One region of the Paraburkholderia sp. BR10936 genome, then DNA from elsewhere that is predicted to be linked to it. Evidence: predicted binding sites of a transcription regulator. Region 1 holds the regulator's gene; the other holds the start of a gene.
What was found. The regulator LexA, encoded in region 1, represses DNA repair genes until DNA is damaged. The targets are predictions, from matches to a motif close to ACTGTATNNNNATACAGT.
Positions count from the first base shown of each region.

Region 1 (7,141 bases):
GAAGGTCAGCGCCACGAGCACGCCGAGCGGCGTGAAGGCGATCTTCAGACCGAGCGGCTGCAGGAACTGGCCGATCCAGCCATTGCCGGCATACACGGCGGCGAGCGAAATGCCCGCCACGGAAGTCGGGAGCGCGAACGGCAGATCGACGAGCGCATCGATCACCCGTTTGAACGGAAACCTATAGCGCACGAGCACCCACGCGAGCAGGAAGCCGAATACCGCGTTGATCAGCGCCCCGCCGAGCGCGGCGGTGAACGTGAGCCGGTACGACGCGATCACGCGCGGCGACCACACGGCGCGCACGAACTGGCTCCAGTCGAGTGTCGCCGTCTTGAGAAAGGTGGCGGCAAGCGGAATGAGCACCACGAGGCTCAGATAGGCCACCGTGATGCCAAGCGTCAAACCGAAGCCAGGCAGCGCACTGGGCTTGCGCAATCGAAACGTTGTCATGCTCATCGTCCAGACATGGGTTGCGCGATTCGTGCGTTGCAGATTCGCGCCGAAAAGCGCGCCCGTAGGCGCGCTTCGTTGTTATGCGGTCACGTCGTTATGCGGACCGCTTACTGCTTGACCGCCTGCTGCTTGACTGCTCGACAGCTTTACTGCGGCTGATAGATCGAATCGAACACGCCGCCATCCGCGAAATGCGTCTTCTGCGCGTTGGGCCAGCCGCCGAACGTGTCGTCGACCGTGTAGAGCTTAAGCTTCGGAAACTTCGCCGTGAGCGCCGCCGGGACCTTGTCCGAACGCGGACGGTAGAAGTTCTTCGCGGCGATCTCCTGGCCCTCTTCGCTATAGAGGAACTGCAGGTAGGCTTCGGCCTCCTTGCGCGTGCCCTTCTTGTCGACGACCTTGTCCACCACGGCAACCGGCGGCTCAGCCAGAATGCTCACCGAAGGCACCACGATCTCGAACTTGTCCGGGCCGAACTCCTTGAGCGAGAGAAATGCTTCGTTTTCCCATGCGATCAGCACATCGCCGATGCCGCGCTGCACGAAGCTCGTCGTGGCTCCCCGCGCGCCCGAGTCGAGCACGCCCGCGTTCTTGTAGAGCTTCGTGACGAAGTCCTTCGCCTTCTGCTCGTCGCCGCCCGGCTGGTGCAGCGCATACGCCCACGCCGCGAGATAGTTCCAGCGCGCGCCGCCCGAGGTCTTCGGATTCGGCGTGACGATCGAGACACCCGGCTTGGTCAGATCGTCCCAGTCCTTGATGTGCCTGGGGTTGCCCTTGCGCACGAGGAACACGATGGTCGACGTGTATGGCGAGGCGTTGTCGGGCAGGCGCTTTTGCCAGTCCTTCGCGACGATGCCCTTGTTGGCGAGTGCGTCGATGTCCCATGCCAGCGCGAGCGTCGCGACGTCGGCCTGCAGACCGTCGAGCACCGAGCGCGCCTGTGCGCCCGAGCCGCCATGCGACTGTTTGATGGTGAGCGTTTCGCCCGTCTTCGCCTTCCACTGCTTGATGAAGGCTTCGTTGATGTCCTGGTACAGCTCGCGCGTCGGATCGTAGGAGACGTTGAGCAGCGATGTATCCGCGTGAGCGGCCAGCGGCACCATAGCCGCCATCGCCGTGACGCCGACGAGCGGCGCAACGCCGATGACCAGTTTTGCCGCCAGTGTTTTCAGCCAGCCCGCGCGCCCCGTATGTGTCGTGCCCATCTATCTGTTCTCCGTTCTCGTGTGTGCTCGTTTGCGCTCATTGATGAAACTGCAGCTAACGATGGAGGCCAGTCTAGCGATCCCCTTACATTATTAAAAATGATGTTTTCTTATTTTTTAATACGCAAAAGTGGTAAGGACAGAGGAAGTCGCTGTTGGAGCGCGGTTTCATCCGCGCAAACACGGGAAAACGGCCTGATGGCAACGTTCAGTCGATGAATTTCAAGTAACACTTGAAAAGTGGCGAGTACTGTATAAAAATACAGTTACCTGTTCAAACATACAGTGGCGCCATGACCAAACTCACCGCACGACAGCAGCAGGTTTTCGATCTGGTTCGCCGGGCCATCGAGCGCACGGGCTTTCCGCCCACGCGCGCCGAGATCGCGGCGGAACTCGGCTTCAGCTCCGCCAACTCCGCGGAGGAGCATCTGCGTGCGCTGGCGCGCAAGGGCGTGATCGAACTGGCTGCGGGCGCCTCGCGCGGCATCCGCCTCGTGCCGGGGCCCGACGACCTGCCGCACCAGTTCACGCTCCCGCACCCGAGCATCATGCAACTCTCGCTGCCGCTCGTCGGCCGCGTCGCTGCGGGTAGCCCGATCCTCGCGCAGGAGCACATCTCGCAGAACTACATGTGCGACCCGGCGCTCTTCTCGAGCCGCCCCGACTACCTGTTGAAGGTGCGCGGCCTTTCCATGCGCGACGCCGGCATCCTCGACGGCGACCTGCTCGCCGTGCAGAAAAAGGCCGAAGCGAAAGACGGCCAGATCATCGTGGCGCGCCTCGGCGACGACGTGACCGTCAAGCGCCTGAAGCGCCGTCCGAACGGGCTCGAGCTGATCGCCGAGAACCCCGATTACGACAATATTTTCGTCGAGGCCGGCAGCGCGGAATTCGCGCTCGAAGGCATCGCGGTCGGGCTGATCCGCCCCACCGAATTCTAAGGAATCCGTCTGAGCGCGGTTTGCACATTGTTTGCGCACCATCTGCGCATACCTGGAGAGAGTCATGGAACGTCTTGCCCGCCTGCTGCCCTTCCGCCAATTCGGCCGCCTTCGCCATCTCCGTGGAATCGCCTCGTGCGCGGTCCGCGAAGTCCGCGATTCGGCTGCCGCACTGAGCGGTTCGCTCTTCGAAGACTCGCCTGAGATGGTGGCGGCCAGCGCAGCCGACCTGCCCGTGCTGCCCTCGGCACAGCCGGCGTTTGCGCGCGTGTCGCTCAACAGCACGCTCAACACCGAACAGCCCATGCGCCGCGCGCCCGTGCGCGTCTATCAGGGTCCGTCGCGGCTCATCCTCGTCGGCACGGTCGACGCGGTTTGCCGCGCAATCGACCGCTGCATCGCCGAGCAGCACAGCGACCTGCCCGCGGCACTCGCGAAGTAAGCAGCAACGCTGCACAAATGTGAGAAGAGGTTACGGGCGGGATCGTTTAGCCCGGTTTGCGGTCAACACCGTGTTTAAACGATTTGCCCTATGCCGATGACGGAATCTCTCTCTACCCCGCGCAAGACCCAAGGCTGGAAAAAGCCCGTTGCGATCACGGTCGCCGTCGCAATGGTCGTTGCCGCGATCGGCTACGCCTATGCGTCGCCCTATATCGCGGTGAAACACATGAAAGCCGCGGCCGACGCGCGTGACGCCGTCGCGCTCAACGAATACGTCGATTACCCTGCGCTGCGCCTGAGCCTGAAACAGCAGGTGGGCGAGATGCTGCACCGGCGCGTCGAGGGGCAGCACAGCAGCAATCCGTTGCTGATCCTCGGCGCCGTAATTGGCGCGGCACTGATTAGTCCGCTCGTGGATGCCTACGCCACACCGGAAGGCGTGGCCGCCCTGCTCGATGGCATGCCGCCGACGGGCAAGCCCGGCGACCGGCCACACGCGCCGCCGCCAGCGGAATCCGGCGCGCCATCCGCGCAATCGGCAGAGCCGCCGCAATCGGCACCCGCCTCCGCCGCGCCACCGGCCCCGGCCGTATCCGGCACCCCCGCGCCCGAGGCGCGGCCGGTGACCACGGCGGGCTATCGCGGCCTCAATGAGTTCGCGCTCACGTGGGACCGCGGCAGTACGGGCGAGCACTACGCCGCCATTCTGCAGCGTCACGGGCTCTTCTCGTGGAAGCTCTCGGCGGTCGAGCTAAGCGAAGGAAACGTCTCGAACTGAGATAGATCGGCAGTGGCAGCGCTAACAGGCCGGTTCCAGGCGAGCCGGCCCGCTTGATCCCCTACGCGGCGGCTTGCTGCTGCTTTTCCTCAGCCGCCGACGAACACGCCACGAGAATGCTGCACGAAACGCGGTCGAGCAGCGGCGTGTTGCCGGCGCCCATCCACCAACGCGAGAGCCCTGTGCGGCAGCGGTGGCCCACCACCACGAGGTCGGCATTCAGCTCGTTGGCCAGATTCGCGATTTCGTCGATCGGATGACCGAACGCGAAATGCCCCTGAGCGCGCACGCCGCGCTCGGTTAGCCAGTCCACGCCTTCCTGAAGAATCTCGCGCGCCGTTTCCTCGAAGCGGCCGCAGGCCACGTCGGTCAACAGGCCGGCGCTCTGGGCGATCGTCGAACGCATGTCGACGACCGAGAGCAAGTGCGTCTCGGCCTGCAGATCGAGTGCAAGATCGGCGCCGCACCGCAGCGCCTTGCGGCCTTCGCGCGAGCCGTCGTAACAGAGCAGAATTTTTTTATAGCTCGCCATGATCGCTTCTCCCCGCCCGCGTGATTTGCAGGCTGTGCGATTCTCATGATGGTGCGCCGCAATTCCACACGCAAGGGCTGGAAAACGCCAGGTGTGCATCGAAAAACGCCAGGCACGTCTCAATCGGCGCACGCATCTTGCACAGTGCTGGATGCTTGCCGCGACATGCATTTACCTCGTGCGTCGTCAAAACACCTGTGAGCGACGCCCGACCCGCCGCGCAGCAATGCACTAAAATGGGCCGCCTCGTTTCGTGCGATTTTTCGTTCGGTACTTCGAGCGACTCGCGCGATGCCCGATCGACTCACGTTCAACCGGTCCATGCCCGCACCCGCCATCGAATTCGAGCAGGTCATCAAACATTATGGAGACAGGACGGTCGTCAACGGCCTGTCGTTCGACGTCGTTCCCGGCGAGTGCTTCGGACTGCTCGGCCCGAACGGCGCGGGAAAAACCACGACACTGCGCATGCTGCTCGGCATCGTTTCGCCCGATGCGGGTCGCATCAGCCTGTGCGGCGAGCCGGTGCCGGCGCGCGCGCGCCACGCCCGCCAGCGCGTGGGGGTGGTGCCGCAGTTCGACAATCTCGACCCCGACTTCACCGTGCGCGAGAACCTGCTCGTGTTCGGCCGCTACTTCGGCTTGTCTGCGCGCGAAACGCGCGACCTCGTCGCGCCGTTGCTCGAATTCGCGCGCCTCGAAAGCAAGGCCGACGCACGCGTGGGCGAACTCTCAGGCGGCATGCGCCGACGTCTCACACTCGCGCGCGCGCTCGTGAACGACCCGGACGTGCTTGTGATGGACGAGCCCACTACGGGCCTCGATCCACAGGCACGGCATCTGATCTGGGAGCGGCTGCGCTCGCTGCTCGCGCGCGGCAAAACGATTCTCCTCACCACGCATTTCATGGAGGAGGCCGAACGGCTTTGCAATCGGGTCTGCGTGATCGAGGAAGGCCGCAAGATCGCCGAGGGCGCACCCAAGGCGCTGATCGAATCGGAGATCGGCTGCGATGTGATCGAGGTGTACGGACCGGACCCGGTCGCGTTGCGCGATGAACTTGCGGCCGACGCGAAGCGCACCGAGATCAGCGGCGAGACGCTGTTCTGTTATGTCGACGACCCTGCGCCTGTCCATGCGAAGCTGCGCCATCGCTCTGATTTGCGCTATCTGCACCGGCCCGCGAATCTCGAAGACGTGTTCCTGCGGCTCACGGGCCGCGAGATGCAGGATTAACGGCGGCAGGATCAACGCCCGCGTACGAATCGCCAAGGACACCATGCAGACACGCACCAACAACCCGACGCCCTCGCGCCCCGAACATGCGAGCGTGCGCGAGCCGCGCGCTGCGCTGCCTTCGAACGCGACGCACTGGATGGCCGTGTGGCGGCGCAACTATCTGGTCTGGCGCAAGCTCGCCCTCGCGTCGATGTTCGGCAATCTCGCCGATCCGATGATCTATCTCTTCGGTCTGGGCTTCGGGCTCGGGCTGATGGTCGGGCACGTCGACGGCGTCTCGTACATCGCGTTTCTCGCGGCAGGCACGGTGTCGTCTTCGGTGATGATGTCGGCGAGCTTCGAGTCGATGTACTCGGGCTTCTCGCGCATGCACGTGCAGCGCACTTGGGAAGCGATCATGCACACGCCGCTCACGCTCGGCGACGTGGTGCTCGGCGAGGTGATGTGGGCCGCGAGCAAGTCGATGCTATCGGGCGTGGCGATCATGGTGGTGGCGGGCCTGCTCGGCTACGCGAGCTTTCCTTCCATGCTGCTCGCGCTGCCCGTGATCGCGCTCGCGGGCCTCGCGTTCGCGAGCTGCGCGATGATCGTCACCGCGCTCGCACCGTCCTACGACTTCTTCATGTTCTATCAGACGCTCGTGCTCACGCCGATGCTGCTGCTCTCCGGCGTGTTCTTTCCGATCGCGCAACTGCCCGCCGCCGCGCAGCACATCACGTTGATGCTACCGCTCGCGCATGCCGTTGCGTTGATCCGCCCCGCCATGCTCGACCGGCCTGTCGAGCAGGCCGGCCTGCACCTGCTCGTGCTCGCGATCTACGTAGTGGTGCCGTTCGCGATCGCATCCGTGCTGTTCCGCCGGCGCATGATGCGCTGACACCCCATAGCGCGGCGTTCAGTCCTCGTCGTCGCCCCAGGGAATATCGACGTCCGAAATAAACGCGACCGTCGCGAACGGGCCGCCTTCCTGGCGGCCGACCTTGCCGTCGGCGCGATGCCATTCCACGCGGAACATCGTCGATTGGGTCTGGGCGAGCAAGCGCACCGTGCGGATCTCTTCGGGATCCGACTCCTCCACCGGGCCATCGAGCGAGACCAGCAGCGACTGCGGCCAGAGACCGTCGGCCGGGTCGTAGATGCGATCGCCGTCGGGGATCGAAGTATCCGCCTCGACGCCGATGGTGGCCGAAGCCTCGACGATCATCTTGCCGAGTGCACGAAGCACCGCCGTGGCGCGTGCCGAATTGGCCTGGCGAATGGCGAGATCGCCGCGCGTGAGCGCCTGCTCGAGTTTCGGATTGGTTTTTTGCTTTGCCATGCTGGTTTTCGGGCCGCGGCCCGCTCCGTGGCGGACGGCGAACCGCCCGCGTATTACAAGAATGCCAACGCTGAACGCATGGCGCCTGCCTCGTCCCGGCGTCCCTAGAAGCCTAGCGCCACCGCCGCGAGCCCGGCGGCGATGCCGAAGAACACCACCGTCGTGCCCACGACCGCGAGCATGCGCGGCCGGAACGAGCCCGCCAGCATCGCGAACGACGGCACG
Region 1 covers NZ_JBFRCM010000010.1:146,070-153,210, reverse strand. Annotated here, with positions in the region: gene cysT (sulfate ABC transporter permease subunit CysT) at 1-453, opposite strand, end outside; gene AB4Y36_RS21600 (sulfate ABC transporter substrate-binding protein) at 603-1,661, opposite strand; gene lexA (transcriptional repressor LexA) at 1,955-2,605, shown strand; gene AB4Y36_RS21590 (hypothetical protein) at 2,670-3,047, shown strand; gene AB4Y36_RS21585 (DUF2939 domain-containing protein) at 3,144-3,827, shown strand; gene AB4Y36_RS21580 (universal stress protein) at 3,889-4,359, opposite strand; gene nodI (nodulation factor ABC transporter ATP-binding protein NodI) at 4,681-5,595, shown strand; gene AB4Y36_RS21570 (ABC transporter permease) at 5,639-6,475, shown strand; gene AB4Y36_RS21565 (hypothetical protein) at 6,494-6,916, opposite strand; gene AB4Y36_RS21560 (permease) at 7,021-7,141, opposite strand, start outside.

Region 2 (7,141 bases), on a different contig from region 1:
TTCAAGGAAATATTCCAGGACGCGTCGCGCGCTGCAGCAGCCGTCTATCACCTGACCGACCCGCTTTGGGCGATCCCGGCGTTCAAGGAGTTCGGAACCGCTCACGGCAAAGCCAATGTCGCCGTCGTATACGACTCGCATCGAGTTCGCGAAAAAGGCAAAGCGCCCGCTGCATCGCCCAATCAACCCACGGTCGATGAACTGGACAACGTCGTGACGTTCTGCCCGCGTGACAAGACGCACATCATGCACGACAAGCTCATCGTGACGGATAGGGGCGATCGGCAAGGCAACCCGGCATTCGTGGTTGCGGGTTCTGCGAATTTCACGACAGAAGGCATTACGGAGCAGGCCAACGTACTTCATCTGTTCGATTCGGCAGACCTCGCGAAACTGTACGACGACAGAACGAAAGCCATCGCCGGCAATCCGCCGATCAACCAGACCGCCGAACTCACGAATGGCTGGTCCGATTCCGTGACGGTGGGAAGCGCAGCCGTGCGCGTTTGCTTCTCTCCGGAAACGAAAACCAGACGTACCCAGATCGATACCATCGTCGAAGCGATAGGAAAGGCGCAGCACTCCGTTTTGTTCTGCCTCTTCATGCCGACAGACGAACCGCTTCGCGACGCCTGCTTTGCCGCCGGCGACAAGGGGCTCATGATGTTCGGCCTCGTCAACAATATCAGCGGAAAGTCCGCTGAGAATGCGCAAGAGGCGCAAAAAGCGGGAGAGGCAGTGAGTACGACTGCGCTGGCAAACCTCGCGCTCTATCATCGAAGCAGGGAAAACCGCGACGTCATCGATGCATCGTACTTTTCCCCGGCGACCGTGCCTGAAGGTTTCGAACCCGAGCTCCGCCTCTTTCCCGGCGAAGTCGCGCCCAGTTACGCGCCGGTCATTATCCACCATAAGTTCATCGTCATCGACGCCGAAGGAGACAATCCGATTGTCTACACGGGCTCGGCCAACATGAGCAACAACTCCGAGCATTTCAACGACGAGAATCTGCTCGAAATACAAGACAAGCGAATCGCCGCCATTTACCTCGCGGAATTCATGCGGTTGTACGAGCACTATCGTGCGCGCGCCGTTGGCATCGAGGAGCAGCAGCATAGAACCGTGCAACGGCTGTTGCTACAGCCCGACCGCAAGTGGGCCGACAAGTATTACAAGGCGAATAGTCCGGAGGAGAAGGCGCGGATTGCGTTGGCATCGGAGCCGGCCAGTTGATGCATTCGCTTCTGTGTTTGCGAAGTCACCGTGCACGCCTCGCACGACGGGGGCGCTGCGCGTTGCCGGCTAAAAATCCAGCGTGAACTGAGGCGACTCGTTACTGGAAGCTTCTCCGGTGTGTTGGAGGTTGCCGGCCTTCACCCCTAGCAGCCTGATGGATTTAACGAGTTCGACTCTTTTCAGGCACTCAGTCGCCGCGCGCCGCAATGCTTTCGCGTCATCAATAGGCTCAGGAAGCGTGACGTCACGCGTGACAGTCTTGAAGTCATTAAAGCGCAGCTTGATGCCGATCTTCCTGGCCAGATAGCCTTTTCGCTGGAGGTCGAGCGCCACCTGTTCGCATAGGCGGGTAAACGCTGCGCCCAGTTCCTGTCGATGCCGCACCGCGTGCAGATCGCGCTCGAATGTGGTTTCGCGACTCATCGAGACGGGCTCGCTATACGTCACCACCGGCCTGTCATCTAGTCCGTGTGAAACTCTGCGAAGCCACGCCCCGTAGCTTCGTCCGAAGTTTTCGATGAGCCAGTGCTCGTCGCGCGCAGCGATCTCACCGATGGTCGTGATTCCAAAAGACGCAAGCTTGGCGGCCGCCTTGGGGCCAACGCCGTTGATCTTGTTTGCGGCCATTGGCCAAATCCTGGATTGCACGTCCTCCGGCGTCAGGATTGTGATTCCGTCCGGCTTTTGCATATCGGAGCACAGCTTGGCGAGCAGTTTGTTTGGCGCGATACCGACGGAGCATGTGAGATTGGTTGCTTCGAAGACGGCGGATTTCAACTTGCGCGCGATTGCCTCCGAATCGCCATTCGTGAGTGAAACGTCTGCGTAGACCTCGTCGATTCCAACGTCTTCCATGTTCGAACTGATTGACCGGACGGCATCCTTGAACAGTCGCGAGTACGTTCGATAGAGGTCGAAATTCACTGGAAGGAGAATCGCATCTGGCGCTAACCGGGCAGCTTTCATGGCGGGCATTCCGGAATGAACGCCGAGCGCGCGAGCCTCGTAGGTCGCGGTCGTCAGGACACCTCTGCCCACATAGTCGCGCAGGCGCGAGAATTCGCGAGTGCCGTCCGGCTTCGTTCGGGGCGTATCCGAGCGACGGCCAGCAACCACCATGGCTTGGCCTCGTAGCTCCGGATACTGCGAAAGTTCACACGACGCAAAGAATGCGTCCATGTCGATGTGGGCTATGCGCCGATCATCTGGCATGCCTTGGTACTCAAAAATAGCTCTCGATGGCTCCGCGCGACCGGCACGCTACTCATCATCGGGTATGGCGGCAGGAGCAGCGGGACGACGGCACCGTGCGTCCTGTGGAAAATTGAATGGAACTGTACATTTATACAGTCACTTTGTCAGGATACTGGAGCTGATTCGAAGATATTTTTTTGAGTGCGGAGATGTTCGCAAACGGCTCTTCCGCGGACGCCGCCGCTCTGACTGTGGAATCCAGGAAAAAGCCCGCCAATGCGGCGGGCTGTTGCGAACAGGCTGGTGGAGCAGCCTGTCATGTTTCAGTCCTGGCGCGGGTGCAAACGCCGGTAGACGCTCCAGATCGCCACGGCGGCGATCACGACGACAGCGGTGAGAATAAGCATGTTCAGTCCTCCGGTTGCTTGTCTGTTTCGTAATGCTTCAATGCTATGGAGCTTGGGTGTGCGCGAGGAGTGGCGCGACGTCGCGAATGGAATACCTGGTCGAATTCTGGTCCGCTACGGATTCCGCCTTCAAACGTCATCAGGAGCGAGGGTTCGCGAGCAGGCCCCGAATTACATGGCATCGACCGTCCGGTTTACTTTGCATGCGAACTACCTATATACTTCGCATGCAAACTAAATTTCAGGAGAGCACATGAGCGCGGAGATTCACGTCGAACAAGCCGACGGCATTCTGACGATTACGCTGGCCCGACCGGACAAGAAGAATGCATTGACGAACGAGATGTATGGCACGCTGGCAGACATCATCGAGAATGCGGAGCACGACAGCGATGTCCGCGTATTGCTGCTGCAAGGGGACGGAGACATGTTCACCGCGGGCAACGACGTGGGCGAGTTTGCAACCATTGCATCGGGGAAGGGGCCCAGTGAGCGACACGTGCATCGCTTTTTGCACGCCCTGGCGAAGTCGAGCGTGTCCATCATCGCGGCGGTTCAGGGCAAGGCGGTCGGTATTGGCACGACGCTTCTACTGCACTGCGACTACGTCCTGCTCGCGCCAGACGCAGAACTGATCACGCCGTTCGTCAATCTCGCGCTCGTCCCCGAGGCGGCGTCCAGCTACCTGCTTCCGCTGCGCGTCGGCCACGTGCGGGCCTTCGAGATGTTTGCGCTGGGCGAGCCGCTCGACGCGCAAACCGCTGTCGCGTGGGGTCTCGCCAACAAGGTCTGCGCAAAGGATCAACTACGCGACGACGCACGCAGGATGGCGGAAAGAATCGCCGCCAAGCCGGCCGGTTCACTGAGCGCCATGAAAAAGCTGATGCGCGAAGCCGAAACCCTGGTTGCGCAAATGGACAGCGAGAGCGCGAAGTTTCAGGAGCGGCTGACGAGCGCCGAGGCAAGAGAGGCATTCGCGGCCTTTGCCGAGAAGCGCAAGCCGGACTTCGCGAAGGTTGCCCGGCACTAGCCAGTGCCTTGCTGGCCGGCCACGGTCGAGGTTACGCGTCGCCGTCTTCGGCGAGCGGAAACCTGGTCTGCAGGCTGGTCAGCCACCGCGCTACGACGTCGATCTCCGCTTCCGTAAATCCTTCGGTCAATCGGGCGTTCAAGTCTTTCATGCGAAGCTTCGACTTTTGGCGCGCGGTACGTCCTGCTTGCGTCAACCACAGGCGCGACACCCGGCCATCGGTCTCGTCAGCCCGACGTTCGATCAACCCTGCCTTTTCTGTCCGGTCAGCGAGACCGCTCATGCCTGGTGCGCCCAGATCCAGCGCAGCAGCGGCTTCGCTCATGAGTGCGCCGTTGCGATCACCCAAAAAAAACAGCAGCCCGGCCTGGGCTGCTGTGACGCCGCCTCCGGCCGCGCGTGTTTGCGACCACCGTTGCAGCCGGCGCTGTCCGACGTTCAATAGATAGACGAGGCGATGTTTCATTTCCGCGCAGATAACATTGTGCGATTTAGTTCGCGTGCGAATTATATCATGCGGTGATCGACCCTTTCGAAAGGGCGCGAAGACGTTCAATGGCTTGCGGCCGTCGCGACAATCCCACTGGCCACGAACGGCTGATTGAGCACGGGTACACCCGCCTCTTGGACCCACGGCGTGGTGGTGAGGTCCGTGCATGCGGGAACGCCTTGCAGCAGGCCAACACGAAAGGGCGACCGCGGCGCGATACCTGGGCCGCCGGGGCCTGGAAGCCAGCGCCGATACCACGCTGTGGGTGAGCGGCGCGCAGCATGGACTGGCGACGGCGGCTATTGAACGGCGCGCGGGATGACGAAATGCGTCTGGCAGGGCCGATCATGAATGAAAAAACACCCCAAAGATTGGATCGACGTCCAACTCTTGGGGTGCAATTCACTAGCCAGGATTTCTTTGTCGGGGCAATGCGTACACGCCCCCGAGCTTCTGAACCTGCTATTAGAACCGGTGGTACATGCCAATGTTGGCTTGAACCTGGTTGCCGCCCGACGCCGTGTTGCCGAAGTCAGCAGCCGAAGCCTGAGCGCCCTGAGCATGAACGTAGGCACCCATGACGTATACCGACGTGAGCTTCGACAGCGCGTACGTAGCACCGAGCGAGGCCTGGTTGATCGAAGCCATCGTGCGGCCCTCAGCGGCTTGCGCAGGCGTGGCTGCCGAACCGTAGACGTACGTGTACCCAGCAGCCAGCGACAGCGCCGGGGTTGCCTGGTACTGCAGAAGGGCGCCCACTACGTTGAAGTGGATCGACGCCTGGCCGTCGTTGCCCTCGTATTGAGCGTTCGAGTACCGAAGGCCAGCCGTGTACCGGCCAAACTCGTATTGGCCAGCGATTTGAGCGATGCCCGCGCTCTTGAACGCATTGCCACCGTAGTAGCCCGAGCTCGGATAGCCCAGCGCACCACCGAACGACGGTTGTGCCGTTGCGTTCTGCCAGCCGTTCTCACCCTGGTTTGCAGCATGGAAGTAGCCGCCAGCGACCGTCAGACCACCTTGAGCGTAGTCCGCAGCCACCGACCACGATTGACCCGAACCCATCGCACCGGCAACGCCGCCGAACGAGTACGCGCCTTCAGCCTGGAAGCCGTGGAAAATCGGCGAAATGTACTTGACGGCGTTGTTCTGGTTCGTCGTATTGTCGTTGTTGTCCACGTCGCCCGGGGTCGAGAATGTCGACGCCGAAACGGCGTCGCCGGTCAGGCCCTGAACCATTTCCGTTACGGCGTCGATCTGGCGACCCATACGCAGGGTACCGTACTGGTCCGACGTGAGGCCTACATAGGCCTGGCGGTTGAACAGCGAACGCGAGGAACCGATGGGGCCCTGGCCGCCGATGCCACCGCTGGCAATGTTGAAACCGTTTTCGAGCTTGAAGACCGCCTTGAGGCCGCCGCCGAGGTCTTCCTGACCCTGGAGGCCCCACTTGTTCGAACCCGAGGCGCCGCCAACGAGGCCGACCAGCGAGTGGCCACCGACGTTCGAGGTGTAGCTGATACCTGCGTCCAGCATGCCGTACAGGGTGACCGACGACTGTGCCATTGCTGCCGAGGATGCGGCGAAAGCGGCAACAGCGGTAACCGTTGCCTTGATGGTGATGTTCTTCATCTGTAATTCAGTGTCCCTGAGTATCTTTTGGATTGGTTTATTCGTTACTGCGCGCCGGAGGATACGGCACGTCCTGCAAACTCACGAAACGAAAAAAAAAGACTGTCGCGAAAACGTAACAAAAGGCCCAATGCCTTGTGCGGCGGGCGATCGATGGACTTCGTGCCAGATCGGCAACAGCGGATGGTGGGCGCTTTCCGGAGGCGACAGGGTTCGACGTCCGGCCGAAACATTCTGTGACCCTATCTTGTACGAGAATCAGCGGTCCCTGGAGATCAAACATCGCGCAGTACGCTGACGAACGGAGTCTTCCTCCTGACAGCTTGACTGCTGCGTTCAGCGGCCGTAACGACGAGCGCATTCAGAGCGACTTCGTGAGTGGCATACGGAGTGGGGTGCGTGGCACACCCACGCTGTTTATCAACGGTCATCTCTACGGCGGAGAGCACGACGCCCGAAGCTTGCTCGAAGCGTTGCAGGGTGCAGGGAAACGCTAGCGATCGTAACGATGCCAGGTTTCAAGTTCCGCACAGGCGCGGTATCAGTCTGCTGACGCCAGCGTTTTGAACTGTGCGGCGCGAGGCCGTCCCATCAGCACGGGCTGAAATACCACCGCGCCAATCAGCGTAGACACCAGCGACAACGCGAGCAGAGCACCCAGACTCGATGTCCCGGGATGATGTGAGAACCACAAGCTACCGAACGCTGCGCCCGTTGTCGCTGCGCTGAACACAACCGCATAAGTCAGGCTGGATTCCAGCAGCCGTGTTGCGCCACCTCGCCAGGCGATCACATAGTAGATCTTGAATGCGACGCCTACGCCAAGCATGAGGGGCAACGCGATGATGTTCGCGAAGTTCAACTGCAGATCGAGCGCTACAGACAATTCGAGTGTCAAAAGCGCGGAAACGAGCAACGGCACAACGGTTCGAAGGATGTCGTCGACCCGGCGCAGCGCGATCCACAAGATGACGACGATCGCTACCAGGGCGTATCCGCTCGCCTGAAGGAATGCCTTGATGACGAGGTTAGCCGAGTACAGGATCGAGATCGGACCGCCGATCGCATTCGGTTCCGCAGAACTCACTGCGTTGGCGAAGCTTCTCAACATCGCGTCATCATTGGGGTCGATACCGCTCGGGACGCGGGGAG
Region 2 covers NZ_JBFRCM010000011.1:66,281-73,421, forward strand. Annotated here, with positions in the region: gene AB4Y36_RS22600 (phospholipase D-like domain-containing protein) at 1-1,233, shown strand, start outside; gene dinB (DNA polymerase IV) at 1,303-2,448, opposite strand; gene AB4Y36_RS22610 (enoyl-CoA hydratase-related protein) at 3,091-3,867, shown strand; gene AB4Y36_RS22615 (MarR family winged helix-turn-helix transcriptional regulator) at 3,899-4,333, opposite strand; partial or broken gene AB4Y36_RS22620 (AraC family transcriptional regulator) at 4,432-4,554, opposite strand; gene AB4Y36_RS22625 (porin) at 4,823-5,989, opposite strand; gene AB4Y36_RS22630 (MMPL family transporter) at 6,531-7,141, opposite strand, start outside.
Region 2: the regulator LexA is predicted to act here: its motif matches at 2,570-2,587, upstream of dinB (DNA polymerase IV).